3 regions of the Shewanella sp. SM55 genome follow, and region 3 is predicted to be linked to each of the others. Evidence: predicted binding sites of a transcription regulator. Region 3 holds the regulator's gene; each other region holds the start of a gene.
The links. The regulator sigma-54, encoded in region 3, starts transcription at its own class of promoters, with help from an activator protein. The targets are predictions, from matches to a motif close to GTTGGCACGNNNNTNGNNT.
Positions count from the first base shown of each region.

Region 1: L5L91_RS08165 (YccF domain-containing protein) is a predicted target of sigma-54. The motif match lies at 6,578-6,596, and genes of this name have one in related genera.
Region 2: flgA (flagellar basal body P-ring formation chaperone FlgA) is a predicted target of sigma-54. The motif match lies at 4,571-4,589, and genes of this name have one in related genera.

Region 1 covers NZ_JAKKRS010000004.1:220,424-231,015, reverse strand. The annotation lists gene L5L91_RS08195 (EVE domain-containing protein) at 1-369, opposite strand, end outside; gene L5L91_RS08190 (DUF6508 domain-containing protein) at 647-1,027, shown strand; gene L5L91_RS08185 (AMP-binding protein) at 1,167-2,879, shown strand; gene L5L91_RS08180 (substrate-binding periplasmic protein) at 3,224-3,970, shown strand; gene L5L91_RS08175 (M14 family metallopeptidase) at 4,136-5,176, shown strand; gene L5L91_RS08170 (alpha/beta fold hydrolase) at 5,173-6,063, shown strand; gene L5L91_RS08165 (YccF domain-containing protein) at 6,099-6,506, opposite strand; gene L5L91_RS08160 (pyridoxal-phosphate dependent enzyme) at 6,774-7,802, shown strand; gene L5L91_RS08155 (NrtR DNA-binding winged helix domain-containing protein) at 7,884-8,597, shown strand; gene prs (ribose-phosphate diphosphokinase) at 8,955-9,842, shown strand; gene L5L91_RS08145 (nicotinate phosphoribosyltransferase) at 9,853-10,592, shown strand, end outside.
Region 2 covers NZ_JAKKRS010000002.1:155,018-165,609, forward strand. The annotation lists gene flgE (flagellar hook protein FlgE) at 1-815, opposite strand, end outside; gene flgD (flagellar hook assembly protein FlgD) at 898-1,668, opposite strand; gene flgC (flagellar basal body rod protein FlgC) at 1,693-2,109, opposite strand; gene flgB (flagellar basal body rod protein FlgB) at 2,112-2,516, opposite strand; gene L5L91_RS03900 (CheR family methyltransferase) at 2,660-3,499, opposite strand; gene L5L91_RS03905 (chemotaxis protein CheV) at 3,600-4,520, opposite strand; gene flgA (flagellar basal body P-ring formation chaperone FlgA) at 4,726-5,433, shown strand; gene flgM (flagellar biosynthesis anti-sigma factor FlgM) at 5,509-5,832, shown strand; gene L5L91_RS03920 (flagella synthesis protein FlgN) at 5,835-6,260, shown strand; gene L5L91_RS03925 (LPP20 family lipoprotein) at 6,388-6,837, opposite strand; gene L5L91_RS03930 (FlgO family outer membrane protein) at 6,834-7,466, opposite strand; gene L5L91_RS03935 (flagellar assembly protein FlgT) at 7,746-8,912, shown strand; tRNA gene L5L91_RS03940 (tRNA-Arg) at 8,968-9,043, shown strand; gene L5L91_RS03945 (motility associated factor glycosyltransferase family protein) at 9,095-10,423, shown strand; gene L5L91_RS03950 (hypothetical protein) at 10,420-10,592, shown strand, end outside.
Region 3 covers NZ_JAKKRS010000015.1:10,616-21,207, reverse strand. The annotation lists gene mlaF (phospholipid ABC transporter ATP-binding protein MlaF) at 1-306, opposite strand, end outside; gene L5L91_RS17205 (KpsF/GutQ family sugar-phosphate isomerase) at 950-1,927, shown strand; gene kdsC (3-deoxy-manno-octulosonate-8-phosphatase KdsC) at 1,927-2,478, shown strand; gene lptC (LPS export ABC transporter periplasmic protein LptC) at 2,475-3,035, shown strand; gene lptA (lipopolysaccharide transport periplasmic protein LptA) at 3,022-3,576, shown strand; gene lptB (LPS export ABC transporter ATP-binding protein) at 3,573-4,304, shown strand; gene L5L91_RS17180 (RNA polymerase factor sigma-54) at 4,412-5,890, shown strand; gene hpf (ribosome hibernation promoting factor) at 5,919-6,206, shown strand; gene ptsN (PTS IIA-like nitrogen regulatory protein PtsN) at 6,209-6,652, shown strand; gene rapZ (RNase adapter RapZ) at 6,649-7,503, shown strand; gene L5L91_RS17160 (HPr family phosphocarrier protein) at 7,490-7,765, shown strand; gene mgtE (magnesium transporter) at 8,022-9,386, shown strand; gene L5L91_RS17150 (molybdate ABC transporter substrate-binding protein) at 9,466-10,302, opposite strand; gene L5L91_RS17145 (OmpA family protein) at 10,568-10,592, opposite strand, start outside.

The DNA.
Region 1 (10,592 bases), on a different contig from region 3:
CAGTTGGGGTAAACTTTTTATCAAACTTAAGGGAATAATCTCGTTAAATTTTTTGACAAAGCGGATATCTACTCGTAGCCATCTTGGTTTGGTTGGATCTGACTTAGGGTCAAAATACTTCGATTCTGGATCGAAGGCCGTGCTGTCGGGATACGCATTGGTCACAACTTCAGCGATACCGACAATACCGGGCACTTTGCAGCTTGAATGGTAAAAAAATACCTTGTCGCCAATCTGCATCTCATCGCGCATAAAGTTACGCGCCTGATAATTACGGATCCCATGCCAAGCTTCAGTTTGGTTAGGGCAAGCCTTAAGATCATCTATGCTAAATTCGTCGGGTTCCGATTTCATAAGCCAGTAGTTCATCTTGTTTCCTTTACTCATAGTTGCCGTTAAGCGCTTCAATACCGCTGAGTTTATCTGAATTTTGTCGAATACCCCAGTTCGTCACCCATATCAGATATTGTGAGTTTGATTAAGTTTCCGTTCAGATAACGTGGCTTAGCCTGTTGACAGCAATCTTATTTGGTATGCCTTATGCAAATTTTCGTTTCTAAGGCAAAGCGTCAAATTCGATCTCGGTTTGTGACTGGTGTCGTACAAGTTGTGGCAGCAGAGGCAACCAAAACCTGTGAGGTGTGTTATGGGGACTTCAACAATGACATCCGATTGTGGCTTATACACTAAATATCTTAAGGATTTTACGGCGGGTGATGTGATCTTAAGTCATGAGCGAATGCTGGAATTTATTAATGACCTGACAACGCAAGGTTGGTTATTGGCTAATTTCACTTGGGACTATTGGTATAACAACAGTTACTTAGTCGATAAACCTGCCTATATTCGTGATGCGAGCATCGCACAATGTAAGTTGCTGCTAACCGCCATGACGCGACTCGAGGTTTTTAGCCCCGGCGTGTTAGAAAATATGCGTCGCCAAGGGGTGTTACTGGCCATTGTTGAGCGGTTACAAAGCTTAAATGTGCCTAAGTCGAGTGCTCATTTTGAGTTTATCAGCCGTTAGCACTGGGCTTTAATGGATTGTTATCTAATAGTTTGTCTTACTCTTTAGTCTAATAAAGTGCTTTTTTACTTGTGACATGATCCGTGGATTGGTTAGTTTGGACCTCGCTAACCATAATAATAAATGCACGGAGGCCTTAATGTCAGTTCCTACAAGCCAAGTTATAAGCCCGCTCAACGTTAGCGAGTTTAGAGGCGAGTCATCACCGAAACTCGTTGAGAAGACCATAGGTCAATATCTTGATGAGATTGCGGCAACGTATCCCGACCAATTAGCTGTCGTCGTACACCATCAACATATCCGCTGGAATTACCGCCAATATCTTGCCCAAATCGATGCGCTCGCCACAGGACTATTAAAACTCGGCATTAAGTCTGGTGATAGGGTAGGGATTTGGTCGCCTAACAATATCGAGTGGTGTTTAACTCAATATGCGACCGCTAAAATTGGCGCCATCATGGTGTGTATTAATCCTGCGTATCGTCCTGAAGAGTTGCAATATGCGCTGAGTAACGTGGGGTGCCGCGCGGTAATTTGTGCCGACAAGTTTAAATCCAGTAATTACCTCGAAATGTTATACGAATTAGCGCCTGAGCTAACTTCTTGCCCTGCGGGTCAACTACAGGCGAAGGCCGTTCCTGAGCTCGAGTTTGTGATCCGTATGGGCGCTGAAAAATCCGTCGGCATGTTGAATTTTGATGACCTGCTCGTCGATGTGACCGCCGATGACAAGGCGGCACTCGAGAGTATCGGCAATGCATTAAGCCCGTATGATGCGATTAATATCCAGTTTACCTCTGGCACGACGGGTAGCCCAAAAGGTGCGACCTTATCCCACCATAACATTTTGAATAATGGTTATTTAGTCGCAGAGGCGATGAAGTTTACCTGTCACGATAAACTCTGTATTCCTGTGCCCTTATATCATTGCTTTGGCATGGTGCTCGGCAGTTTAGTTTGCTTAGCCAAAGGCGCCGCGGCTGTGTTCCCCGGCGAATCCTTCGATCCCTTGACGACATTGCAAGTAGTTGAACAAGAGCGGTGCACCGCTTTACATGGCGTACCGACCATGTTTATTGCCGAGCTTGAGCATCCTGAATTTACGCGTTTTGATTTGAGTTCTTTACGAACCGGCGTGATGGCGGGGGCTACTTGCCCAGAAGAAGTGATGCGCCGAGTACAAAATCTCATGTATATGAAGGAAGTACTAATTGGTTATGGTCAGACTGAGTGCAGTCCGCTCAATCATATTACCGAAATCGATTCGCCGGTTGAGAAACGGGTGCTTACCGTCGGCCGGGCTTTACCTCATACCGAAGTGAAAATAGTCGATGAATTTGGTGAAGTGTTACCAATTAATCAACCCGGTGAAGTCTGTAGTCGGGGATATTGCATAATGCAGTGCTATTGGAACGATCCCGAAAAAACGGCGGCGACCATAGACAGTGCGGGTTGGCTACATTCGGGCGATATCGGCCAAATGGATGAGCAAGGTTATGTGCAAATTGTGGGTCGCATTAAAGATATGATCATTCGTGGTGGCGAGAATATCTATCCCCGTGAGATTGAAGAGAAACTTTACACCCATAAAGATGTGCAGGATGCGGCTGTCTTTGGCGTTCAAAGCGATAAATACGGCGAGGAAGTGTGTGCTTGGATCAAAGTCCGCTCAGGAGGCGCGATTACAGAGGCAGATATTCGTCATTTTCTCACCGAGAAGTTCGCCTACTTTAAAGTGCCGCGCTACATCAAGTTTGTGGATCAGTATCCAATGACAGTGACGGGAAAAATTCAGAAATTCAAAATGCGCGAGCTGATGTATCAAGAGTTATATGAAGATATTAATGCTTAAGTGATGTGATTTTGCGAGTGCGCTTTTTTGACTTTCAAGCCGCGCAATGCGGCTTGAATTTTATTCTATCTAGCTATTTCGGTTAGCAGATAAACGAACAAGCTAATTGGCTAATGAAAAAGTCGGCGAGTCATACCATCAAGCCAAGCTGCACTTTGAGTTAGCTTTCGCTGCTAATATCATTATTCTAATTGTAATAAAACTTCACTTCCCCGCTGTGGCTTGATAGCTATACTAAAACTAGTCATAAAATCTAACCAGTCATAAAATCTCGGCAGATAAAAACGAAAGCGTTAAGTTGTCGATGATGTAGTCGTAAATCCATGCAGGCAAAGGAGTACTAAATGGTTCGATGGCGTTCAATGCTCCTTGTGTATTGTCTTTCCTTTATGGGATTAAGCGAAGCTAAAGCGGACACCTTAATGCTCACTTCTTTACTTTGGCCGCCTTATTCAGGAGAGCAATTAACGGAGCAGGGTGCCAGTATTGCCGTGGTACGGGCGGCGCTGAACGTTATGGGACATCAATTAGACGTGGATTTCTATCCGTGGAGCCGCGCTGTCAAACTTACGACTATGCCGAACTCTGACTACATAGGTTATTTTCCTGAATACTATGTAGAAACTGAAAAGTTTATCTTTTCAAAACCGATTGGCGAAAGTCCATTGGGGCTGGTGGAGCAAAAGTCCCATCCAGTAAGTTGGAATTATATTGAAGATCTTAATCGCTATACCTTAGGTGTGGTGAAAGATTATGTGAATACTCAGGCCTTAGATCGCATGATCGTTTCCGGTGTTCAGCGGACTGAAGCTGTGACTTCGGATGAGCATAATGTCAAAAAAGTTGCCGCGGGTCGGATTGATGCCGCGGTGATTGATGTCAACGTTTTGCACTATTTACTCAAGCAAAAGCCCTTACAGCCGCTGGCGACAAAGTTGCAAATCAATCGGCAAATTTTGGCGAATAAGCAGCTCTATATCGCGTTTCGTAATACAGAAGAGGGACGGCGTTGGCGAGATATTGTTGACCAAGGTTTAGCGCAGGTTGACGTAGAAACCATCATTGGAGAGCTACTTTATCGTGAAGATTAATGTAGGGTTTTAGGATAGTTTATTCTTTGTTTTACTCGCTATTTTTCCGCTTATTTCCCCGTAAAGTCACTTCTGATATGCAGTTTGTCATCATTTTGTCTTTGTTCACTATTAGTATCACTTTAACGGCATGAGTTGTTCTCTCATTTTATTGATTAAGGTGACATGAAGAAACTTCCTTTTGAGCTTCCATTTGAGTTAGATACGCTGCAGCAACTCATTGATACTCATCATCTTAAGTTGGATTATCAGATCCTTGCCGACATTCCATTCCGCCAAGAGCATTTCCCCCTTTACAGTGTTGAGTTAGGTGGTACAGATACGCCTTGTCCGACAGTACTCTTTGTGGGTGGCGTGCATGGGGTTGAACGTATTGGATCTCAAGTTATTTTGGCATTGTTAAACAGTTTATTGCAGCGGCTTGTTTGGGATAAACACCTACAACAGATGCTAACGGGCCTGCGGTTAGCTTTTGTACCTGTAGTGAATCCTGTTGGGTTATTCATGGGAACGCGGGGCAATGGTAATCAAGTGGATTTGATGCGTAACGCTCCGATAGAATCCCGTGAAAAAGTGTCCTTTATGGTGGGAGGACAGCGTATATCGTCACGGCTGCCCTGGTATCGCGGTATTGGGGGAATGGAGCTGGAAACTGCGGGCTTAGTGGCCTATGTACAACAACTGTTGAGTCGCAGCACAAGTTTGATTTCGCTCGATGCCCACTCGGGATTTGGCTTGAGTGATCATATCTGGTTCCCCTACGCCCATACCAGTACCGCCTTCGAAAATGCCAATTATATTTTTCATCTAAAACAATTATTTGAACAGAGTTATCCCCATCACGGCCATTATCGGTTGGCGCCGCAGAGCCAGTTTTATCGCACTCATGGTGATATTTGGGATTATCTCTATCGCCAGCACCAAGTGGCTGATCCTTCTGCTCAGGTGCCATTTTTACCTTTGACATTAGAGATGGGATCTTGGGCATGGATAAAGAAGAATCCTAGACAAATATTTAATTTTGCTGGCTTTTTTAATCCACAAAAAACACATCGTCACCACAGGATTTTACGCAGGCATACAGTACTCATGCAATTTATGATGGAAGCGGCCTATGCCCAATCGTTAGAGCAGTTAACACCTGAACGTTTGACTGAGCTGACAGAGTGCGCACGGCATTATTGGTATCGGGAGTCTCAGTCATGACAACTTGGGTGTTATTAAGGGGATTAATGCGTGATCAGCGCCATTGGAATGGTTTCGATCAGCGTCTGCGACAAAAGGGATTGCGAGTGCTGACACCGGATCTTCCGGGCAATGGGACGCTATCCCACGAATTAAGTCCGCTTAAGATTGCCGATTATGCCCATGCCGTGTGGCAGCAATTGGATGAGCAGGCACAGGAAGGGGAGACTATTTATCTCCTCGGCTTGTCTATGGGCGGTATGTTGGCGCTGGAAATGGCATGCCAGCGACCTTGGCAGATAAGGCATGCCTTTGTATTAAACAGCAGTGCGGCGAATTTATCGTATTGGTATCAAAGATTTAATCCGCTGAATGCATTGAAGGCTTTTTTCATGCGTGCTCGGGGTAACGCTTTACATCCAATCGAGTCGACTATAGTGCGTTTAACCAGTTTTCGTCATCGGCGAGACCGAGATTTAATTGTCAAGTGGAGTGAGTTTCGCCGCGATACCACACCAAGTAGACGCAATGTATGGCGACAACTTTGGGCGGCTTTTCAATACCAATGTCCATTGACAGTGGAAGTACCGATAACTGTGCTCTGCGGTGACCGTGATGCGCTGGTGAGTATGGCATCGAGTAAGGCGTTAGCACGGCATTTTTACACCGATTTGATTGTACTTGCGTATTGTGGTCACGATGTCGCTATAGATGCACCCGCAAAACTGGCGCATTATCTGTTGGACATTGTGGGGGCGACTAAGCCGCAAGTGCAGTTTTCTGTGGATAGTGAGCCTGCCAATACTCAATATGATTGCAACGATTTATTGGAGGAAGAAATAGCCTTAAACGAAGCGATATTTGCTGTATGGGATGACAAAGCGCTATCCACTCTTGAAACCAAATAATCGAGAGTGAATAGCGCAGTTAACACATTGTCTTATTAAGCTTTAGCCACTACGGTTTGGCCTATCGGTGTGAGGCTGAGTAAAGCTAACTTAAGATGTTGTATCCCAAAGGGAATACCGATAATCGTCACAAAACAGGCTAAGGCGTGGACCAAATGCCCTATGGCTAACCAGATCCCAAACAGTAAGAACCAAATGATATTTCCTACCATGCCTAATGCACCTGTGCCTAAGTCGTCACGTCCAGTTAAGTGGCGACGGTTCATTTGTTCTTGGCCGAAGGGCCAAAAGGTCATTTCGCCGATAACAAAACAGGCGCGGCCGAAGGGAATACCAATGATACTGATAAAACACAGGATACCTGCGAGCCACCAAGCGAGTCCCATTACAAATCCGCCGAGTACAAACCAAGCTATGTTGAATATTAAGCGTAATACAGCCATTGAAAACTCCTTATGTTTACCCTGTTAGCCTTTATCGTTAGCTTCGATAAATTGAATATATGTCAATGTCTAAGCGATAACTATGCCAACTATTTAAATTATTCATAATCAATGTGTTAATTATATGTATTCGAGATTCATGTGTCATTTTCACTAGTTTTTCGCCAAATTGATAATTTCTTAAGGGCGTAACAGGAAGGGCGGAGTTACACTAGCCATCCCTTAACTGGTTTAAAAACCAGATAATTTAATTGTTTGAGTCGCTTGATGTTTGCAAATTCCCCTGTTGATACGTTTGCCTTTGCTGGCAGAGACATATTCCTAAAACGTGATGATTTACTGCATCCGGCGTTTAGTGGCAATAAAGCTCGCAAATTCGGCTATTTTTTAGATCATGAGTTTGCAGGCATCAGCAAGGTGATAGGTCATGGCTCGCCATTAGCTAACTCACTGTATTCATTGTCAACATTAGCGAAGATGAAAGGCTGGCAATGTGATTTTTATGTAGATCATATTGCCAGTCAAGTGGTTAAACATCCTACGGGCAATTACGCTGCCGCTTTAGCGAATGGCGCTAATATTATCGATTTAAGTGTGTTAATAGCACAAAAGCAGGCGTGCACTCAGTCGCAATCTGAACCTCACGTTTTGTCAAATCTTAATGCTAGGCCTGACCCTACAGCGCAAGTGGGCGATGTGCGACTGAGTTGCCAAGATTATATCGAGGCTCAAGTACTCGTGAATGAGCCGACGGCGCTTTTTATCCCTGAGGGGGGTCGTTGTGCTTACGCCGAATACGGGGTTAATAGATTGGCGCAAGAGATAGTACAGTTTGCGAAGGCGAATGGATTGGTTGATTTAACGGTGTTTTTACCTTCGGGGACGGGAACGACTGCGTTATTTTTAAATCAGTATTTTATCCGTCAGCAAACGGATATTCGCGTCGTGACTTGTGCCGTTGTCGGTGGCGATGATTATTTGCGCTTGCAATTTTCCTTACTTAATTCCAATACCAGTGAGCATCCACAGATTGTTAATGTCGGCAAGAAATATCATTTTGGTAAACTTTATCCGGAATTTTATGCCATGTGGCAGCGGGTCTGCGCCTCAGGCGTGCAGTTTGAATTACTCTACGATCCCTTAGGTTTTATTGTGCTTGAGGAATATTTACAAGGCGGAGGCTCTCGTCCAGTGATGTATATTCACCAAGGTGGCTTACTCGGGAACGAGACCATGTTGCCACGTTATCAGCGTAAATTTGGGCGAAGTGGCTCATCCTGCGCCTCTGATCATTGACTTAGTGACGCTAAGACATAATATGTTTGAAGCTGTGTAATGCTAAGTTAAGCTGATGATTTGGAACGATGGGGAATATCAATGACTGAAGCGGAATATCTCGCCAATTACGATCCTAAGGTTTTTAAGGCTCAGCTACTGACAGTGGATGCCGTATTGTTTACCTATCACGATCAGCAACTTAAAGTACTCTTAGTACAACGCTCAAATCATCCATTTTTAGGTTTATGGGGATTACCTGGAGGGTTTATCGATGAAAATTGCGACCAATCCCTTGAGCAAACTGTATTACGTAAACTGCATGAGAAAACCGCGGTAGTGCCACCTTATATTGAGCAGCTATGCACTGTGGGTAATCGTGGTCGCGATGTAAGAGGCTGGTCTGTGACTGTGTGTTATACCGCCTTGATGAGTTATCAAGCTTGCCAAATTCAGATTGATTCAGTGAGTGATGTTAAGTGGTGGCCATTAGCGGATGTGTTGCAGATGCCCTTGGCGTTTGATCATTTGCAGTTAATCGAGCAAGCGCGGGAACGCTTAACACAAAAAGCCTTATATTCTTTAGTGCCAGGATTTGCACTGTCTGAACCTTTTACCTTGCCAGAATTGCAGCATGTACATGAGGTTTTACTGGGCAAGCCTATCCAAGGTAAATCTTTTCGTCGGCGGGTTGAACAGGCTGATTTATTGATCGATACGGGATTAAAGCGCACCGAACGTGGTCGTCCTGCTAATTTATACCGCTTGAAACCCAATACCGCATCGTATCGCTTCTTAAGAAATTTAGAATGTTGATCACAGTGAATATGGATTTAAGCAAGATATTCGCCTTGCTCAATATGAGTAACGGTGACTGCTTATGCCTTATTCATGGTGACTTTGAATCAGTAAAGACTGTTTTATTGCTGATTTTGCCCTAATGTCTCCGGTTCTTGTATTACTCGATACCCATATTGTAGCTTCTTAGTTGTCTTTCCCACTAATAGTGTCTAAAAGACACTATATGCCATTTAAGCATAACATTTCAGGTTGCTCCGTTTGAAATAGTCTAAAAATCAACTTTACACAATAATGTCTTTAAGACACTATTCTTCATGTAGACAACAAGGGCGCCGTCAATTTCGGCAATCGTGCCACAGACAGGAGGTTACTATGTCTCAACGTATTCAGACGTCTCAAGATGCTTCTCACGCTCAACGCTTGCAAGCTGATTTTTATCGGTTACCCGCAGCTAGAGATGAGACTCACTACCGCTTATTTCAATTTGGTGCGGGGGAAAACCATGTTCAACTACTGGTTCCTCCAGCGAAACGAGTAACGATCTTTTTCAGTTATCGGGGCGATCATTCCATCATGCAGCTCTTGTTGTTAACTGATGCATTGCGTCGCAGTGGTGCCGAGCAAATTGATCTGTTATTGCCTTATATGCCGGGCGCTCGCCAAGATAGGGTGTGTAATGCCGGTGAGGCCTTGTCGGTAAAAGTCTATGCTAGCCTAATTAATCAGCAGCAATATGCTTCGGTCACTGTATTTGACCCTCACAGCGATGTCACCGCAGCATTGTTAGACCGAGTTCAGGTAATAGATAACCACAGTTTTGTCGCAGCGATCGCAGCCCAATTAACGGGGGAGCTAGTGTTAGTCTCGCCCGATGCGGGGGCGAATAAAAAAGTATTCGGCTTAGCTAAAGCGTTACAGGGAATGCCGGTGATCAGGGCCGATAAACATCGTGATGTGGTCAATGGGCATATTATCGCTACCGAAGTGTTCTGTGATGACTTATCGGGTAAAACCTGCTTAATCGTTGACGACATTTGCGCGGGTGGCAGAACCTTTATTGAACTTGCCATCAAATTAAAGCAAAAGGGTGCCCAAAGCGTTATTTTGATCGTGTCACATTATGAAGATAAGGCCAGCGAGTTGGTACTGCGAGAGTCGGGCATAGACAGATTATTTTGTACCGATAGTTTAGGTGTCCCCACACATATTTCGAGCGAGTTCTGTCATTGCCATGCTGTTTTGAGTTATATGAATCATTAAGGAAAATATTATGTACTTGAATCCTGTTACCGCCATTGATGGCTACAAAGTCGACCACCGTCGTCAATATCCCGATAATACTCAGGTGATTTTTAGTAACCTGACTGCCCGTAAATCCCGTCGTGGTTACACTGACCAAATGGTGTTTTTTGGCTTGCAATATTTTATCAAGCATTTCTTGATTGACAGTTGGAACCGTGATTTCTTTCAACAACCCAAAGATCAGGTCATTCGTCAATTCTCCCGCCGTATCAATAACTATCTCGGGCCGAATAATGTTGGCACTCAGCATATTGAGGAGTTGCATGATTTAGGCTATTTACCAATTAAAATTATGGCATTACCTGAAGGCTCAGTGTATCCATTAAAAGTGCCTTGCTTGATTTTGTACAATACCGATGAGCGGTTCTTTTGGTTGACCAATTATCTCGAAACCATCCTTTCCGCTAATGTGTGGGGTATGTGTACCAGTGCCACTACCGCGCTGCAATACCGCAAAATATTTGAGACTTATGCGTTAGAAACCGATGGTGACATCGCGTTTGTTGATTGGCAGGGTCACGATTTTAGTTTCCGTGGCATGTATGGTGCGGAGGCCGCGATCATGAGCGGCGCCGCACATTTACTCAGTTTTACTGGGACTGATACCATACCCGCCATTGATTTTCTTGAGCAATATTACTGTGCCGATAGTGATAAAGAACTTGTCGGTGGCAGTGTGCCTGCAACGGAGCACAGCGTGATGTGCGC
Region 2 (10,592 bases), on a different contig from region 3:
TTGAGTACAGAGCCTTTCCAACCACCAGCAGTTTGAGCTGTGCCCGTTGCATCAGGCGTACCATCGCCGGTGGTATCTGTTTGATAAGTACCAGCAGGACCGGCTAAATCGACTTGCTTTCCATCAACAGCATAGTAAGCCACCCAATTGTTCTCACCATTGTACGAACCATCTTTGGGCTTAACAAAATAAGTGGTCATAATATGTGGCTCACCGAGTGAGTCATAAATTGTCATTGATGTAACGTTATTGTAGGTTTTTGCATCTAGAGGATCGAATGCCGCGGGGTCGAGTGCACTTTCCTTAGCATTTAAGTTCATTTGTAAAGTAACATTCTCAGTCTTTACAGGGCTACCCGCAGTGTCTGGTATTTGTACCGGCTTAGCCGTCGTTAAACTCACTGATGTTGAGTTCCCATCTTTATCCACTGGGAAAGTTTGCAAATAATTACCAGCAGAATCAACCATGTAATTATTTTTATCTACCTTAAATGCTCCAGCACGGGTAAACGAGTGGTCTAATGTACCCAGTTCAGAAGCAGTAACGAAAAAGCCACCCCCTTTAATCGCCATATCAAGGGAGTTATTCGTCAACTGTAAGCTACCTTGATGGAATTGCTGTGCCACTTGGCTCGTCGCAACACCACCACCGACAGCAGTTTTAGCATTTGAAAAAATAGAATTAGCGTAAACATCCGCAAATTCAGCACGTGACTCTTTAAAGCCAATGGTGTTCGCATTAGCAATGTTATTCGCCGTAGTGTTTAAATCTTTCTGCGCAGCAGAAATGCCACTCAATGCAATGTTAAACGACATAATTCACCTCTACACTTGACTCAATTCATTTATGAGCGATTTACGCCCAATTCGGATGCTGCAAAAATTCTTTTATACAAGCTTAGGTTTCAGACACAGCTAACACATCGGTTAACTTGATGCCCATACCGCCTCTCAAGTTAAGAATCGCGCCAGTACTGGCCGTACCGAGAGAAACGCTGGTCACATGAGCATAGGTCGAGACTGGCAATTCTTGGGATTTCCCATCCACTAAACCACTCGCCTTGATCGTATAGTTACCTGCGGTTACAGGTTTTCCATCTTTATCGAGGCCATCCCAGTTAACATCGACATTGCCCCCCTTACTGCCATCAACTTTAAAGGTGGTCACAACTTGGCCTTTCTCATCCTCAACACGTACAGTAACTTCAGGAATTTTAGCTGGCGTGCTAATCACACCTTTTATTGTTGGGCTTTCAGCTGAAATGTTACCTGTATCAGTTGGGATCAATACCTTGCGACCAACAAGTCCTGATGCCTGTAATGCTTGGCTTGATGTCATAACACCGTTTAAATTAACGATTTCCTTATTCAACTTAGTAATACCATCAACCGTCGAGAATGATGCCATCTGCGCAATCATTTGGTCGTTGTCGACGGGCTTAAAGGGATCTTGCATCGATAACTGTTGGCTTAATAACGAGAAAAAGTCATCTTGAGTTAACTGCTGGCTTTTTGCTTCCGGTACTATTGAATCTTTTGGCAAACGTATGCCATCAAGAAACGGATTACCCGTTGAGCTGGTTGATGAATTCGTCGTAACGGCATTTGGCTGACTCTTATTTTGAGCCGTCTGCGCCGACGCTTGGTTAATTTGATTAATGAGGCTCACAGCTTACCTCCTAAGTAACACATGTTATTTACCCATCCCAAGTGTTTGTTGCAGCATAGACTTAGCTGCTTCAGCGACTTGAACATTCATTTGATATGAGCGCGAAGCAGAAATCATATCTGCCATTTCTTCCATAACATTAACATTCGGTTTATAAATAAAGCCGTCCGCATCCGCCATAGGATGATCGGGCGAGTATTCTTTCAGTAGTGGTTTATCACTTTCTACAATGCCTTTTACTGCAACGCCTTGAGAAGCTTGTTGCTGACTTTGGGCTTTAGCCATTTCGGCTTCAAAAATGGGATGACGGGAACGATAGGTCTTATCTACACTACTCGAGACGGAATCCGCGTTAGCTATGTTGCTCGCGGTGGTGTTTAGCCTGACCGATTGAGCAGACATTCCCGAGCCAGCAACATCAAATATGCTAAATAAACTCATGATTAATCCCCTCTCAACGCTTTCTTCATGCCACTAAACTTACTATCTAAAAAACCTAGCGACATTTGATATTCAAGTGCATTTTGCATGAATGCCGATTGTTCCTGTTGGATATCAACAGTATTACCATCACCGGTATCGGGTTGATTTGGCACACGGAACTTAACAAATTGCCCAGTCAACTCCGCAAGCCCAAAATGCTTATCTGGCTCTTGCATTTCAAGACTATTTCGCTGCTGCTGTTGGCCTCGAGCGGCCTGCATTGCCGCAGAAAAATCAACATCGCGGGCTTTGTAATGTGGCGTATCTGCGTTAGCGATATTGCTTGAAATGACTTCAGCCCGCTGCGCTCTAATACCGAGAGTGTATTGATGCACACCCAGTGCATTATCAAAATTGATCGCCATAAAATTGCCTCCTCGTGTTCTCACGAAAATAAAGCAATTCATGTGCCAACATCAGGAAAATTTTGAGAATAACAACAAGGATGAGCAAGTGATGGGTAAAAAATTACCGACAATTGTCGGTAATTTTCTTTAGAGCGGCTGAGTTAAGTCTTTTTCTGGTAATAAATGCCAGGGTTACAACGAACCATATCAAACTCGTCCGTTAAACCAGCGATAGATTCTGATGCACCGAGAAATAAAATTCCTTTGGGATTGAGAGCGGCAGCGAATTGCCGCAAAATTTTTGCCTTTGCCTCTGGTGCAAAATAAATCAGCACATTGCGGCAAAAGATAATGTCGAACTTGCCAAGCAGACTATAACTCTCAAGCAAATTATGCGCTCTAAAGTTCACCAACCGCTTCACATTATCCTTTAACTTCATATTACCTGAAGGTAATGCATCAAAAAACTGACGCTTACGTTCTTCAGATAAACCACGCGCTAATGCCAAACTATCGTACTCGGCATTTTTGCAGCGTTCCAACATGGAAGGAGATAGATCCGTTGCTTGAATCGAAGCACTACCAGCCAAGGCACCAGGCTTCTTCTGTTGATACTCAAGAATAGTCATAGCCAATGAGTACGGCTCTTGGCCTGACGAGCAAGCCGCAGACCAAATTTTAAGTGGACGCCCCAGACGACTGTATTCAGGTAGTAGGACATTATTCAACAACTCAAATGGATAACGATCACGGAACCAAAGGGTTTCATTGGTCGTCATAGCATCGATCACTTCAGCTCTGAGCGCACGCTCAGTAGGCTTCATCGAATGCTTAACCACATCAGATAAGGATGGCAGGTTATATTTGCCCATCAAAGGAGCAAGACGACTGCGCACAAGATATTGCTTATTTTCACCCAGTACGATGCCGCTGTGTTGCTCTAAGAACAACCTAAATTGATTATATTCAGCCTCAGCGAGTGATTTATTTGGCACATTCACATCCTAAATCCTATAGCAAGCACCAAAATCAGTGCGAAACCATCATGTTATAAAGTCGAGATTATAGCGTAAAGCGTATCTAGGTACTAACCGACAGCAATTACAAACTTAAATGCTTATTCACAGCAGCGGCCAGTTCGTCGGGATTAAACTTAGCGATAAAGTCATTAGCCCCCACTTTTTGAACCATTGCCTGATTGAATACACCACTTAACGAAGTATGCAGTACCACTTTAATATGCTTAAGCTTAGGATCATCTCGGATTTCAGCGGTCAGGGTGTAGCCATCCATTTCAGGCATCTCAATATCAGAGATAATGAGGGGGATCTCATCGGCCACATTATCCATCTCTTTGGCGATCTCTTTAAGCTTGTCTAATGCTTCACGACCATCTTTTGCGGTATCAATTTGTAAATTCAATGACTCGAGTGAACGAATAATTTGTTTACGCGCCACGGCAGAATCATCAATAACCATAATATGGTAATGCTGAGTTCTGTCGAGGGTCAGTTTTTCATTGGCTTCTTCACTGATAGCCGTTTTAACCGGTGAAATCTCATCTAAGATTTTTTCCACATCGAGAATTTCAACTAATTCACCTTCAATTTCAGTCACAGCTGTCAGATAAGAATAACGACCAGCACCTTGCGGCGGAGGCATAATCGCTTCCCAATTCATGTTGATGATCCGCTCAACAGAACTGACCAAGAAGCCTTGAACACTGCGGTTATATTCAGAAATAATGATGAAACAGTTTTCAGTGCTCGCTAAAGGTTTTCCCCCTGTTGCCGCACTCAAATCAATCACTGAAATGGTTGTTCCACGAATATGAGCAACACCCTTCACATAAGGATTAAGTTTAGGCAAAGTGGTCAGTGGTGGACACTGCAGTACTTCTTTCACCTTAAACACGTTAATCCCAAACCGTTGACGACCGTTTAATTTAAAAAGCAGCAATTCTAAACGGTTTTGTCCAACGAGCTGGGTTCGTTTGTTGACTGAATCAAGAATACTCGACATAACTCTGCCTTGTTGTTCTGTTTATGTTCGGCCCTATAACTCAGTTGAGTATAGGCATATTAATTGCTTACGTCTTATCTATCGATAAACATAGTCGAAACTGAGTCAATCTTCTGACAGTGATGCAAATTATTATTACAGTGGTCAGCTTCGAACTTAATAAAAGTATAGGTGCATTCTGGCGTTACAAGCTAGTCTCTTCATTATGAAAGTAAATTTAGTCTGTTTTTTTAGTCTTTTCACCCTCTTCATGCCCGCTTTAGCGAGTGCAGAGCCTATTGTCCCCACCGTATCGGCAATCTCAGAATTAGCTAAAGCGCTTATTTCAGAAAAAATATCCGTTCCAGAAAATGCCAAAGTAAATATTTCGCCACAGATGGTTGACGCAAGAATGCTGCCGTCACAATGTTCATCTCCAATGAAAGTAGAACTGGCTAGCGATAGGGAAATTAGCCGTAATAACACCTTAAAAGTCAGCTGCGATACACAAGACTTAGCTTACCCTTGGCAAATCTATATCTCGGTTCGGGTGGATATCTTATTCCCCGTTGTTGTCTCAACCGAAATCTTAGCACCAGGCGAACTCATCTCTCCTAGTCAAGTAGAAGTCCGTTACATTGAACAAAATAGCTTGAGAGGTGCCGAATTCGATGACCCGAGTAAATTGGCTGGCGTGCGAGTAAAACGACGAGTAGCAAAAGATAATCCCATATTAAGCAACAACTTATGCTTCGTTTGTAAAAATGATTCGGTATCTATCTACGTTCGTTCTGGCTCATTCGAGCTCAAAACAGTGGGCGAAGCCCTACAAGATGGCAATAAAGGTGATCGGATCAGAGTCAAAAATAGCAGTTCAAACAAAGAACTAGATGCTATAGTCACAGGCATTGGCGAAGTTGAAGTAAGAATGTAAAATAATCTAAAGCTTTTTTGTAAGCTGCCGATACCCCAGTTAAGAAATCCCGTACACACGACGCTGGAGCCTAAAATGGCAATTGATATTAGCAAACTCAACACTGCAACGACTGCGCAAGTTCGTTCAGGCGCAACGAAAACGAGCAGCGATCAATCTGCTCAAGTTGCTACAAAATCGACAACACCACAGAGAAGCGATTCAGTGGTCATTACGGCCCAGGCACAACAACTTCAAGGAGCTCAGACTAAAATGGCTAGCCTTCCTGAAGTTGATCAAAAGAAAGTAGCCGAAATCAAACAAGCTATTGCCGAAGGTCGCTATAAAATTGACCCTGAAAAGTTGGCTGCCAATATTGCAAGTTTTGAAGCCGAACTTAATGACTTAAATAAAGAGTAACTATGACTGAAATAGCTAAACTGGTAGATCTACAACACGCCCATTTGGCTGTTCTTAAGCAAATCATACTCAAGGAAAAAGGCGCTTTGGTTGACCAAAACGCCGATTTACTGCTTTCCCTTGCTAACGAAAAATCGCAATGTCTGAAAGAACTAAAGACTAATGATGATATTCTGGCAAACCACAGTGATAAATCACTACTCACTCAGCAAGTCGAACTCGTGCATAAAATGGCCGATATCAAAGACGCATTGACTGAATGCAAAGAATTAAACGAACAAAATGCCAGTTTAATTGAGATGAATTTAGCGAGTTTAAATCGCTTTGCTCAAGCTTTACAAGCCAGCAGAAATGCCTCCAGCCTCACCTATAACGATAAAGGCAAGACCTCGACTATCTCAAGTTTAGGCAATGATTTAAAGGCCTAACAAGCGCATCACTCCCACTTAGCATTACCTTTTCTAAGCTCTGATTAGATATTAATGTCTTGTACAAAAAGAAAAGCCGCGTAAATACGCGGCTCAATACATGCTGTTGAACATACTCTCAAAAAAGCTAGAAATACGTCACTTCCTTCACTCGTTGTGGACGGTTCTGTTGTTGATAAAGCGCCCAAACCTGTGAAAAATCAAGTTCTAACTCAGTGACATAATGCTCGCCTGCTGGATAACTCTTAACGACTCGTGCACCGCGGATCACACCAGAAACTGACGCTTTGACATTATCGTCCGTCAACATCCAATCACTGACACTGCTGTTTGCCGTTATTTTCTGCCCATAAACTTGTTCCGCTAATTCACGATAAGCCACAATTTTTGATGCCTGCATAGCCATCAACACTCTTTGTGATTGCTCTTTAGCCGGTTGAGTCGCTAACGGCGCATATCCTATAGCCGTCAACTTAGGAAAACTCGGCGGCGGCACATCTTCCCATTGCACATATCTATCTTTAGCAGCGCAGCCAGTTAGCATTAGCGCCACAATAACTAAAAGGTAGCGTTTCATTTTCCATCTCCTAAAACACGCACTTCATTCATACCTGGACTCGCCTGACGATATAAGATGCCATTTTGTGACACAATTTGCTCCGAAGGCTGCATGTAGTTTGCCAACTCTTTTTGAGTCACAAAAGTTTGAGATGCCGATACCACGCGATTGTTACTAATGTTCACAATCCGAGTATTGATCGCCATACCATTGGTTACTACGCTCATAGTCGAAACGACAAGATGTTCAACAGGAAGATCTTTCGACAATTTTTGCCAATCTCTCGTCAAAATAAAATCCCCGTCAGATGTGACTCTCAAGCCATCAGCTAAGTTTAAATCCACCACATTAAACTGAAAGCTATGGAGCGACGTCATTAACCCTTGCTGTAACTGTTGCGCTAACGCATTAGTGCCATTCAAATCGCCCACTAATACTGGTGTTGCAACTACGATAGGTTGATCAGAACGCAAAGCATCATTTTGCTTAACGAGCTCAGTCACTATTCGCTGTGCTAAATGGTTAATCACTGCCGTTGGCGGCAACCCATTGCCATCCACTAAACTCGGTTTGGGCGGCGTAACCGGTTTAGCTACACATCCACCTAACATTATCAATGTTAAGGGAATAATCACACGCTTTAGCATTGGATTTACCTCATCTATGGGTGCATTGGCAGTCAAGTGACTCACTTTCTAAGCTTCAAATTTTTAATGAGTAACAAAAACAGCAATCTTCGGACCAATATTAACCTCAGTCCGACAATATTCTTCTATTACACAGTATATCGACTGTAACAATGGAAACTTTATCAAAAGTTCTCATACTCAGGCACGAAATTTGCTTTATTGTCGTATTAGATTAAGAGTCAGAAAACTGGCTCGATTGGTAATATCGCCATTAGCTTAGCGATAAGGATTGAATTGATGCACATACCAGGTTCAGCTTCGCTCATCATTTTGAGCCTTTTTCTACTTTCTTTGCCCACCAGAGCCGAATGGATAGAAGCCAGCGGAGAAGCAACTATTATCAATGGTAATACAGCTCAAGCAAGGGAAGAAGCAATTAATCAAGCTGTTAGCTATGCGACATTAAGCACAGGTATTCAAATATCCAGTGAGCAACAAACCTCTAATGGTAACCTCACACAAAATAACTTTGCGATAAATCGCAACGCCCAAGCCATAAACATCCAACTCGTTAGTGAACAAATTCAGGGAAATAAAATATATGTATCCCTACGCCTCGATCTAAATGATGATCCAACACAACAGTGTCCTAATGGCCAATTAAAGGCCGCTATTTTAATACCTCAAACACAAATAAAAGATCGTTCTCAGCTTAGATATGGACAACTTTCAGGCTTTGAAGAGGTCATTTCAGAGTCGTTAGGGAACACTATAGAAGATTACTCTTCAACTGGCTTTAGTCACATCCATGCTAACGAGCGACTCGATATTGAACAAGACCTAGTGGATATTCGCGGTTATCGACTCCCAAGCTGGCTCAGTGAAATTACCGACAGCCAATATATTCTTCAACCGCAGATCATTGATATATCGATAGAGCCTGTACAACCCACCTTCTTAGGATTTTGGGATGAAGCTCCGCTAAGGCAATTTCAATTCAAACTCAGCCTCTATCATGGGATCAGTGGCGAAGAGGTCTGGAGCAAAAGCTACAGCACATCGGCCCCATGGGAATTTGAAGAACAGGCTATCATTGCTCCCAACAGTAATAGATTCTGGCGTTCCTCCTATGGAAAAAGTATTACTCAATTAATATTGCAAGCTACCCGAGATTTAGACAGCACACTTAATTGCAGGCCATTACTTGGCCAAGTCGTTAGCCGACAAGCAGACAGGATTATATTAAATCTAGGCCGTAAACATGGCATTCGTGTCGGTGATAAATTCCAAGTAGTATTACAACAAAACTTACCCGATAGACTCAATGAAATGCGCGCCGTCGCGACCAAAAGTCGTGCAACGGTAAAAATTGAGCAAGTAAGCGAAGAAAGCGCCACCGCAATCCTTGTAGACCAAAATGCCGCCTACAATGTACAGATAAACGACATAGCGCTTAAGATTTAAGCAACTAAATCATAAGCCTTTTAATCAAAGATAAAACCAGTATAATCACTGTCGTCTCTTCATAGCTCAACAGGATAGAGCAGCCGCCTCCTAAGCGGCCGATCGGGGTTCGAGTCCCTGTGGAGAGACCAGATAGTGACCTTGGTGATATCAAACTCCCAGAAATCTTCCGGAGAAACGGAATGACCGAGCTGTTTGCGTCTAATCTCAATATTATCGTTAAGCGTTGGCCTATCGTAGCCGCTGCGGTCAAAAGCCAAACCATCAATGAATTAGATGCCCACCTTGTCAACGGTCGCAATCAAACTATCAGTGTTAATGGTATTCAACTCAGCAGCCGTCATGACCGCATCGCCGAAGCACGGCTCTTTATCAGTACATTACCTGCAGATGCAACTCACGTAACCGTCTACGGTGTCGGGATGGGAGATGTACCAAGTTTACTTATCGATAATCCACAGTATCTTTCAATTGATGTTTGCATTTTAAATCTCAGCGTTTTTGCCCTCCTCATCAGTTACACAGATCAAAGCGAATGGTTAAAGCATCCAAACATTAATTTAACGGCGCTTCCAAGCGCAAAGTTAAATTTTCCTAATATTGCAATTACGCCAGATCTCACTCTTGTCAGTGATGAAAATGCGACTCTTAGAGACTTATTAGTCATGGAGCTCAATCGTGAGTTCTCTAATCAACGACATCAGTCTGATGATCCTGCAATATTAAAACGCTTCGAGGATAACCAACTTTATATTACTCACGATCCTGATGCTGCGAGCTTAATAAATAGTCATAGTAGTTATAAAGCTATCGTGATTGGCTCGGGTCCTTCTTTAGAAGAGCATTATGATTATCTGCAACAAATTAGTTCAAGTTCCCATAGGCCACTAATCATAGCGGCCGATACTGCATTACGTGGTTTACTTCACAATAATATAAAACCAGATATTGTGATCTGCATTGACGGATTGATAGGTGAATACCATTTACCGCTAGCCTCGACTCATAACATCAATCTTGTTTATTTTCCCCGGGTTGATCCAATGGTACTTAATGCTTGGTTAGGCCAAAGATTTATTGCCTATGGAGGCAGTAAAATATACGACCAGCTCGCTTCTCGATATCCCAAACTAAGACTGTTCACGAGTGGAAGCGTCATTCATCCGGCAATTGATTTAGCGATCAAATTAAAGGCAAAAGAAATTACCCTATTAGGGTGTGATTTTTGTTATTGCAATAACAAGAGTCATGCGTTCTGGAATGATCACAAATTTGGTCAAAACGATATAAAAGAACAAATATGGGTTAATGCGGTTATTCAGAAAGTGAAGGAAGCTAAACACTGGTTGATCAATGGCAAAGGCCAGCGGATAGCGACGGATCTAAACCTAAGAGCATATCTCAGGCACTTGGAACGCTACATCGCTAAGCATCCAGAAGTAAAGTTTTACCAAGCGAGTTTATCAGGCGCTAAAATTCGCGGTTCTCAGTATAAGGACCTCATATTATGAGCTTAAGTCTACAAGATTCACTGCGGCAAACGGCAGGTTTATTTAGACTCGGTCAAGAAGCAAAGGCTTCAGTAGAGTTACGGTTATGTCTTGATAAAATAGAAAAAAACTGCCCAGAACTTGTCCTTAATTCGACTTTTCAGCAAATATTGCCTGCTATGCTTCAGGC
Region 3 (10,592 bases):
CACATTAATGTCGGTAAACAGCGCGCCACTTTGAAACAGCATGCTCATCCGCTTACGCAGACTAAATAATTCATTACGACTCACGCCATGGATATCGTGACCGTCGAATAACACTTGTCCATGGTCAGGCGTTAATTGGCCGCCAATCAATTTCAACAGGGTCGTTTTGCCTATGCCGCTCGGCCCCATGATCGCCGTCACCTTGCCCCTTGGAATGGACAGGCTAATATCTTCATATATCACACGCTGACCGCGGCTAAACCCCAAATTACGGATCTCAACCAACGGCGTTTGTTCTTGAGTCATGCTTGATTCCGACATTTGCAAATGAGGTGATCCTAGTCTTCCGAGACTGACCAATCGAAGAGCCGCAAATTGTACGTAATTGCGCTTTAACCTACAACCGAATCGACACTATCGCCCTGCGATACTTTCAATTTGCCTCATTTACAGCGAAAATGCGCCCTAAGTTTTCACTCTGCACAGGTAAAATGTTACTTAATGTTTTCAACCTAGTTGCAGAATTGGCAGTATTGGCTAATTCGTTCGCACTTAGCTCACTCTTCGCCCACGTTTATCGGGGAGAGTCGATACGCAATTGCGCAATAGAGGCATCCCATAGGGTAATACCCGCTGCGATATGGGATAAATCCATTGAAATAAACGACAAAGACGATGATATTGCTCAAGGCCTTCTGCCGCTAAACACGTTATTGTGCATGAATAGCTAACGCAGCTGAACTTGACGAGTCGGATCAATCGCTCTAGCCTTCCGCAATTGTTTTGCTGTTTTCGGTAATTAACCACAGCAAGACATAAGCTAAATTGTCTGAAAACAAACTAATACTTGGCAGAAAGCCTATTACATATCATCTTTATCGCGTACCAAATTGTGCTATTCCAATCCCATCAATGGGGCGACAAAGACAATGCAAAAAGAGAGATAGACATGGTAGACAAATCACAACTGCGCCAATGGGGTTGTAAAGTTATCGACATTGAAAAGTCAGCCCTAGACAATCTTTATCAATATGTTGATTCGGCTGAATTTGCAGAGGCTTGCGAGTTGATCCTCAACTGCACAGGCAAAGTGATTGTCATGGGAATGGGCAAATCGGGCCATATCGGCAATAAGATTTCTGCCACCCTCGCCAGCACAGGAACGCCCGCATTTTTTGTGCATCCGGGGGAAGCCAGCCACGGCGATCTGGGTGTATTGGCCGATAACGATGTGATTTTAGCGATTTCAAATTCTGGTGAGTCGAGTGAAATCCTCACCTTAATGCCAGTCATCCAACGTATGGGCGTGCCTGTTATTGCGGTAACGGGTAAACCCGAATCGAATATGGCGCGATTATCTAAAGTGCATTTATGTATTGAAGTCCCAGAAGAGGCTTGCCCACTTGGACTTGCCCCAACCTCAAGTACCACAGCAACCTTAGTGATGGGCGATGCCATCGCCATTGCGCTACTACAAGCTAAAGGCTTTACCCGTGATGATTTTGCTATGTCCCATCCTGGCGGTGCATTAGGACGTAAGTTGCTGTTAAAAGTCTGCGATGTCATGCATAGCGGTGATGACTTACCGCTCGTCAACCACGATATTTGCATCACAGAAGCTCTGTACGAAATCTCCAAGAAAGGCTTAGGCATGACGGCGATTATCGATGATCAGCGCAAGCTGGTTGGTATCTTCACCGACGGTGATTTACGCCGCGTTATTGATGCCGAAGTGAATTTACGCACGACGCCCATTGCCGATGTGATGACCCGTAACTGCGTCACGATCACAGATAATGTGTTGGCCGCCCAAGCACTGCAAGTGATGGACTCAAAAAATATCAACGGATTAATTGTTATCGATAAAGATCGCCATCCTATTGGCGCTCTTAACATGCTCGATATGGTAAAAGCAGGAGTCATTTAATGCCACAGCAAGGATTTTACGGCCCAATCAGTGATGATGTGTGGCAACGCGCGCAAAAGATTAAACTGTTAATCTGTGACGTCGATGGGGTGTTTTCCGACGGCCGTATTTACTTGAGCAATAGCGGCGAAGAGCTCAAAGCCTTCCATACTCGCGACGGCTATGGCGTGCGATCACTACTCACCAGCGGTTTCAACCTCGCCGTGATCACAGGACGTCAATCTAAAATCGTTGAAAACCGTATGACAGCCCTTGGTGTTACCCATATTTACCAAGGCGTAGACAATAAGTTCGAGCCCTATGAAGCATTGCTCGCACTTTATGGTGTCACCCCAGAAGAAGTGGCTTATATCGGTGATGATATTGTCGATCTCCCCGTGATGAATGTCGTCGGTTTAGCGGTCAGTGTTGCTGACGGCCACCCCTATGTACGCCAACACGCCCATTTTGTGACTACGCTCAATGGTGGCCACGGTGCACTGCGTGAACTCACAGATCTGTTACTCCTAAGTCAAAATAAATTCACTTCGGCCCATGGAATGAGTATATGAGTCGTGTGACACTCGCGATTATCGCTTTTTTTGGAACCGCACTAGCGCTTTACTGGCAGGTCCAGAACAAACACAGCGGTGATTCCGATAACAGAGTAAAAGATCAAAATACCCCAGATTTCATCGTTGAAGATCTGCGCAGTGTTGAGTTCAATGAGCAAGGACTAGTGAATAGCCGTGTGACGGCGAAACACATGGAACATTATGATTCAACGAATCAAACTTTCTTTACTCAACCTGTTTATCTTGTTTATCCAGACCAAGGTAAAGCACAATGGCAGCTCAGGGCAGATCAGGGCAAGCTAAACAAGGAAACTGGCAAGGTTGTATTAGAAAATAATGTTATTATCGATGCCATTAGCCCAGAAGAACCGATTCAGACCTTGTCCACCAGTTATCTGGAACTCGATCTCAACACTATGATAATGACCTCTGACCGTACCATTTACGTCACAGGGAAAGATTTTAATATTCAAGGCCAAGGCCTTTATGCCGACCTCAACGCGCAAGAAGTGCAATTGACCAGTCAGGTAGTAGGAACATATGAAGCAAAATAACATATTACTTGCCAGCCTAATGCTAATTATGAGCATGAGTGCTTTCGCGAAAGTGGGCGACTTAAAGCAAGAAGTCAAAATTAAAGCTGTGAGCCAAACTGCGGATATCAAAAACAACCAGATCATCTTCTTTGGTCCGGTGGAAGTTACCCAAGGCTCAATAAAAATCCAAGCAAATGAACTGCGTGCATTTTCCGCTGAAGGTGAAAATAGCAAAACTTTAGTCGCCACAGGCAACCCTGCTACGTATAGCCAGATATTAGACGATGGCCGTCCTGCATCGGCGAGCGCGAAAGAAATTCGTTACGATATGGCAAGCCGCACCTTAACTCTGAAAGGTATGGCGTCATTAGATCAAGCGGGTAGCCAAGTTACAGGCAATTTAATCCGCTATAACATGATTCAACAGAAATTGATGGCCGAGAGTACTGGCAGTGGTGACGATCGCGTGATCACTATTATTCAGCCAGAAAACTATCAAGATGATGCTAAATCAGATGCTCCAGCGGATAAACCTGTAAAAAAGCAGGACTCTAAATGACCCAAATCACCTTAAGAGCACAAAATCTGGCAAAAAGTTACAAGAGTCGCCAAGTGGTTAAAGACGTCAGTCTGACGGTAAAAACCGGTCAAGTCGTTGGCCTACTCGGTCCAAACGGTGCCGGTAAAACCACGACCTTTTACATGGTTGTCGGGCTAGTGAAGAGCGATAAGGGGCATATCTTTATCGACGATGATGATTTAACCGCAGATCCTATGCATCTGCGTGCCCGCAAAGGCATAGGTTACTTACCGCAGGAAGCCAGTATCTTTCGTAAGCTAACTGTTCATGACAACATCATGGCCGTACTGCAAACTCGTAAAGAACTTAAAAACGAAGAACGAGAAGAAGAACTAGAACATCTGCTCGAAGAGTTTCATATCACCCACATCCGTGACAGCCAAGGCATGTCATTGTCGGGTGGCGAACGTCGTCGCGTCGAAATTGCGCGGGCTTTAGCCGCTAATCCTAAGTTCATTTTGCTCGATGAACCGTTTGCCGGCGTCGATCCTATTTCGGTTATCGACATCAAGAAGATTATCGAACAACTCAAAAGTCGCGGCCTTGGCGTACTGATCACAGACCATAATGTCCGCGAGACATTAGATGTATGTGAACATGCTTATATTGTGAGTCACGGAAACCTGATTGCCGAAGGAACTCCAGCAGAGATCTTAGACAATCAGCAAGTTAGGGCTGTGTACTTAGGTGAACAATTCAGGCTATAGTTAATCGAGCGAAGCCAATGGAGGCAATTTATACCGCCATTGGGCTTCACTCAAAATGATAATAAGCGACCTCATCCAACAATAATAACGTAGGGATCAGCGGTAACATGAAAGCGTCACTCCAGCTCAAACTGGGTCAACAGTTAACCATGACGCCACAACTACAACAGGCTATACGTCTGTTGCAACTGTCGTCATTAGAACTGCAGCAAGAGATCCAGCAAGCATTAGATTCTAATCCCCTTCTCGAGCTGGAAGAGGATCAATTCGACGCCACTAAAACCCCTGTAAACCAAACGCTATCCGATACGGATTTCAGTGAATCTAGCACTCTGCCACCAGAAAAAGACAGCTCCACCATAGATACGGCAGAGTCGCTAACCAAAGAATCCATGCCCGATGAGCTCCCCATGGACACCACATGGGATGAAGTGTTTACCGCCTCCCCAAACTCAGGCCCCGGCGGCAGTCGTGAAGACGATATGCCCTTCCAAGGCGAGACCAGTGAAGGTTTGTACGAACACTTAGAATGGCAAAAAAACCTCACGCCGTTTTCTGAAACCGATTTAGCCATTGCCACCGCCATTATTGATGCCATCGACGATCAGGGCTATCTCACCCAAAGCACTGAAGAAATTCTCGAAGCCATGGGCAATCCTGAAGTTGAGCTTGACGAAGTCGAAGCCGTACTCAAGCGTATTCAGCATTTTGATCCCATAGGCGTTGCCGCCCGCGATTTAAGTGAATGCCTGCTGATCCAACTGTCGCATTTCGCCGCTGATACTCCCAACCTAGAAAACGCCCGTATGCTGATCAAAGATCATTTAGATCTGATCGCCGCCCGTGATTTTAGGTTATTGATGCGTAAGACTAAATTAAAAGAAGATGAATTAAGGGATGGTATAGCACTTATCCAAACCCTCAATCCTCGCCCAGGTTTGTTGATCACGCCCAATAATGACGAATACGTTATCCCAGATGTGTCTGTGTCGAAGAAAAATGGCCGCTGGGTCGTTGAGCTTAATCCTGACTGCATGCCAAAAATCAATGTAAATCAACATTATGCTTCTATGGCACGCAGTACCAAAAACCAAGCCGATAGCCAATTTATTCGCGGCCATCTGCAAGAGGCTAAATGGTTTATTAAGAGCTTAGAAAGCCGTAACGATACTTTGCTTAAAGTTGCTAATTGCATAGTGCAATATCAGCAAGGTTTCTTTGAGTATGGTGAAGAAGCCATGAAGCCTATGGTGCTTAACGATATTGCCGAAGCGGTAGAAATGCATGAGTCCACCATCTCACGGGTCACAACTCAAAAATACATGCATACCCCTAAGGGACTTTTTGAACTAAAATACTTCTTCTCTAGCCACGTCGGTACTGACGATGGTGGTGAGTGCTCATCCACAGCAATCAGAGCCTTTATAAAGAAACTGGTGGCAGCGGAAAACCAGAAAAAACCATTAAGCGATAGTAAGATGGCACAACTTCTGGCAGAACAAGGGATCAACGTAGCCCGCAGAACCATTGCGAAGTACCGAGAGGCTATGCTTATTCCACCTTCTAATCAGCGTAAAAGTTTATAACCTACAGTGGATATCGGAGGACGTTTCTATGCAAATAAACCTAAGTGGACACCATGTCGAAATTACCGAATCGTTACGTGCATATGTAGAAGAAAAGTTTTCAAAACTTGAACGCCATTTCGAACAGATCAATAATGTGCACGTTGTGCTCAATGTTGAGAAAATGCAACAGATTGCCGAAGCGAGAATAAACCTCATAGGTGGTGAAGTTTTTGCTACTTCAGAGCATGCTGACATGTATGCCGCTATAGACGCCCTGATTGACAAGCTTGACCGTCAGGTTATTAAACACAAAGAGAAGTTAACAAAACACTAATAATGGAACTTTGTACCATACTGCGGCCGGAGTGCACTACCTGCGCCACTCCGGGCAGCAAGAAAAAGGTACTGGAACTCATCAGCGACTTAGTCGCTGCCCAGTACCCGACCCTCTCATCTCAAGAGATATTCGAAAGCCTAGTGGCGCGCGAAAAGATGGGAAGCACAGGTATAGGTAACGGCATCGCCATTCCACATGGTCGACTAGCCGATATAGATCAGCCCATTGCCATACTAATTAAGTGTGAAGAGCCGATAGCATTTGATGCTATCGATAAGCAACCTGTTGATATTTTATTTGCACTACTGGTGCCTGCAGACCAATGTCAGCAGCACTTAAGTACCTTGTCTTGCATGGCCGAAAAGCTGAGCGACAAGCAAATATTAAAGCAATTACGCAAGACGCATGATGAAACGGAACTCTATCAGGTAATCACTGGATGAAACTGGTCATAGTGTCGGGCCGCTCAGGCTCAGGCAAATCTGTCGCCCTTAGGGTACTCGAAGATCTCGGCTATTATTGTGTCGATAACCTTCCCTTGCCATTGATTGGCAGTTTGCTTGAGCAACTCAAAGGCAGTAACGATCTCGTCGCCATCAGTGTCGACGTGCGTAACATGCCTGAGCAGGATAAGGTCTTAGTAAAACAACTCGCTAGCCTACCTCCAGATACTGAGTTAACGAGCTTCTTCCTTAACTCCAGCGATAAAATTCTGCTCAAGCGTTACAGCGAAACCCGCCGTTTGCATCCTTTGTCGAAGAGCCGAGTCTCTTTGCAAGAAGCGATAAAGCTGGAGGGGAAACTGCTCGAGCCTATGTCAAAACTGGTCGATCACTACATAGATACGTCGAATTTGAATATCTATGATTTAAGCGACCAAGTCAGACAAATTCTCCTTGGTAGTGTCGATAAAGAACTCGTGATCAACTTCGAGTCCTTTGGCTTTAAGCACGGAATGCCCACCGAAGCCGACTTTATGTTCGATGTGCGCTTCCTGCCCAATCCCCACTGGGAGTTGGCGCTGCGGCCATTGACTGGCTTAGATGAACCCGTAGCTGAGTTCTTAAATCGTCAACCACTGGTTAATAAGTTCATCTGGCAAATCGAAAATTTACTGGAGACTTGGCTGCCGCACCTCGAGCGTAACAATCGCAGTTATTTAACGGTAGCCATTGGCTGCACAGGTGGACAGCACAGATCGGTTTACGTCGCAGAGCAATTGGCCAAACGCTTTAGTAACGGTAAACATAAAGTTTATGCCCGTCATCGAGAGCTCAATAATGCCAAAACTTGAACGTCAGATAACCATCTGTAATAAGCTCGGTTTACATGCCCGTGCCGCCACTAAGTTGGTGGTACTGGCTTCCGAGTTTGATGCGACCATCACCTTAATCCAAGGCGATAAACAAGCATCGGCCGCCAGTGTACTTGGCTTACTGATGCTTGAAACTGGCATGGGTAAGACCATCAAGCTTATCGCCGAAGGCCCAGATGCAGAGCCGGCTCTCGATGCCATTTGTGCCTTAATCGACGCTAAGTTTGACGAAGCCTGTTAGTTTCACTTCACACTAAGCACTTCATCGTTAGTTTCACTTCATGTCTAGTTTAAAAAACTTGCCATTCACACATGGCAAAACATTTGTCGCTCGACGATACAAGCCACAGGCGATTACACTAGCGGTCATTGCGCTGGCGCTGGCCTTAACCTTACCTTAGCCGTCTTAATCTGTGTCATCGACTGACGCTTAGTCACCGTAAAATCCTAGCCCAACACTAAGATCTCAAACCAATTTGCCGCACAATGGAGGACAAATGCCCGTAGATAATGCAGAAAACGATCACACCGGACATAGTCTTGACCAGTTAAACCAAGCGCTTAGCAGCGGCATGTTCGTACACGTGCGCAATATGCTGCAAAAAATGGCCGCCTCAGATATCGCGCTGATCTTAGAATCATCACCGCCAAGTGCCAGACAAGTATTGTGGCAGCTCATCGATCAGGAACAAATAGGCGACATACTCGATGAGTTGAGTGAAGAGCTCAAAGACCCACTGATCCGCAGCATGAGCCCTGAGCGAGTCGCGAAAGCGACAGCAAGCATGGACACCGACGATCTCGCCTATATTCTGCGAAGTCTTCCCGACGCCGTTTACAAACAAGTGTTGCAGTCGATGACGGAGCAAAATCGCCTGAGGGTAGAACAAGCTCTATCTTATCCAGATGAGACCGCCGGCAGCTTGATGAACACGGATACTGTCACCTTAAGACCCGATGTGAATATCGATGTGGTGCTGCGCTATCTTCGGCAAAGGGGCAACCTACCCGACACCACAGATACCTTATATGTGGTCGACAAACAGGACAAAGTCCTTGGCGGTGTTAGGCTGGCAGATCTGCTGACTTGCGCGCCAAGCACCACAATTCGCAATATCATGGATCCCAATATTCAAAGTATTCCGGTGAGCATGTCCGACAGCGAAGTCGCGCAGAAATTCGAACGCAATGACTGGGTATCGGCACCTGTCGTCGACAGTGATGGTAAGCTGCTCGGGCGTATCACAATCGATGACGTAGTCGATGTTATCCGCGAAGATGCTGAACATTCCATGATGGGTATGGCGGGGATGGACGGAGATGAAGATACCTTTGGTCCTGTACTAAAAAGTACCCTACGTCGCTCGCTCTGGCTCACCATAAACTTATTCGCCGCCCTGCTCGCATCGTCGGTCAGCAATATGTTTGAAGGCACTATTGAGCAATTTGCCACTATCGCCATCCTAATGACGATTGTCCCTAGCATGGGCGGTGTTGCCGGTAATCAGACCTTAGCGCTCGTGATCCGCGGTATTGCTTTAGGCCATATCGGCCAAAGCAACGCTCGCTGGCTTATCGGTAAAGAGCTATCGATTGGTTTTCTCAATGGTTTGATGTGGTCGATTTTAGTCTTTGTCGCCGTGTGGCTATGGAAGGATGATATGGCACTGGCGGGCTTAATTGGTAGCGCCATGCTGATCAACATGACAGTAGCAGGGCTTGCAGGTGCGAGTATTCCATTGATTTTAAAAAGACTTAAAATCGATCCTGCCCTCGCTGGCGGTATGGTGCTCACTACAGTCACTGACGTGGTTGGCCTGTTCGCCTTCCTCGGGTTAGCGACGCTCTACCTGATGAACTAACGCTTTAACCGTTTGAGCTAATAACAAAAACGGCACCTCAAAGGTGCCGTTTTTTATCCCGCTGGAAAACTAAAGAAGGCTATTTTGCCGGAGGTTGAAAACCATAACTGCTCAAAATCGCTTGGCCTTTGGTCGATAGAATAAACTCAGCTAACGGCTTAGCGGCAGTATTAGCGCCTTGTAAAACCAGTAAACCATAGTCGGCACCCACGGCGAGTTCCAGCGGTAAGTCGATGATTTGTAAACTCGGCACTTCTTTTTTAGCCAGCACAGCATTAGTGCAATAGGTTAAAAAGATATCCGCTTGCTTGTTTTCCATCACCCAGCCATAGGGGTTGCGATCTTTAGGCGGTTTAACGCTCTCAGGGCCGCCCGTCAGTTGTAATGCCTTGGTCTCTAACGCGGCTTTCGCATTGGGTTTTACCGCTTCGGCCTTAGCAAAAACGGCCCAGGCATAATCACCCGCGGGGTCGGCTTTCGGGGTTGAGGTGCCGACTTTAATCTTAGAATCTAACAAGGTATCGAGTAACGTCGCACTCGTCACCTGAACTGTGTCTTGGGTAATTGCGCAGAGTTGATTACGGGCAAACATTTGCACCGCTTCGCCCTGACCCGAATCCACTAATGCCTGTGGATGTTTCATATTTGCCGAGGCAAAGATATCAACTTTCTCGCCCTCTTGAATGCGTTTTAACAATAAACCTGAGGGCGCATATTGCGCTACAACACTCATTTGCGACTGTGCTTGATAAGCAGCAATAATATCACTCATCGCAGCCTTTAAACTGCCTGCGGCGCGCAGTTCTATCGGCGCGACTCCTGTGGTCAGTTCGGCTTTCATCGGCACTCCTTGTACAGCTGTCACCATGATGACAGGACTTAAACTCAAGGCTACTAACACATTTTTGCTTATCATAGTCATATTCTCCTTTAGACACTAAAAGTCATTCTTGGGACTTATTCCCATACAGAACGTGAAATCGATAAAGGGATCAAGCTGAACTCATCCCAAGGTAATTAGCAGTGATATGTTTGTGGTGCAGGTCACTCAAGGTGCGCTTCATAAAGGACAAATTGTCTAATTGAAGCACAGCAAGCTAATCATTCAATTAGCCCATCACTGAAAACAAAAAAGTCGCCCAAGGCGACTTTTTCAGCGAGAACTTTGTGCTTAGACCAGACTATTTACCCGTTGGTATTAGTACG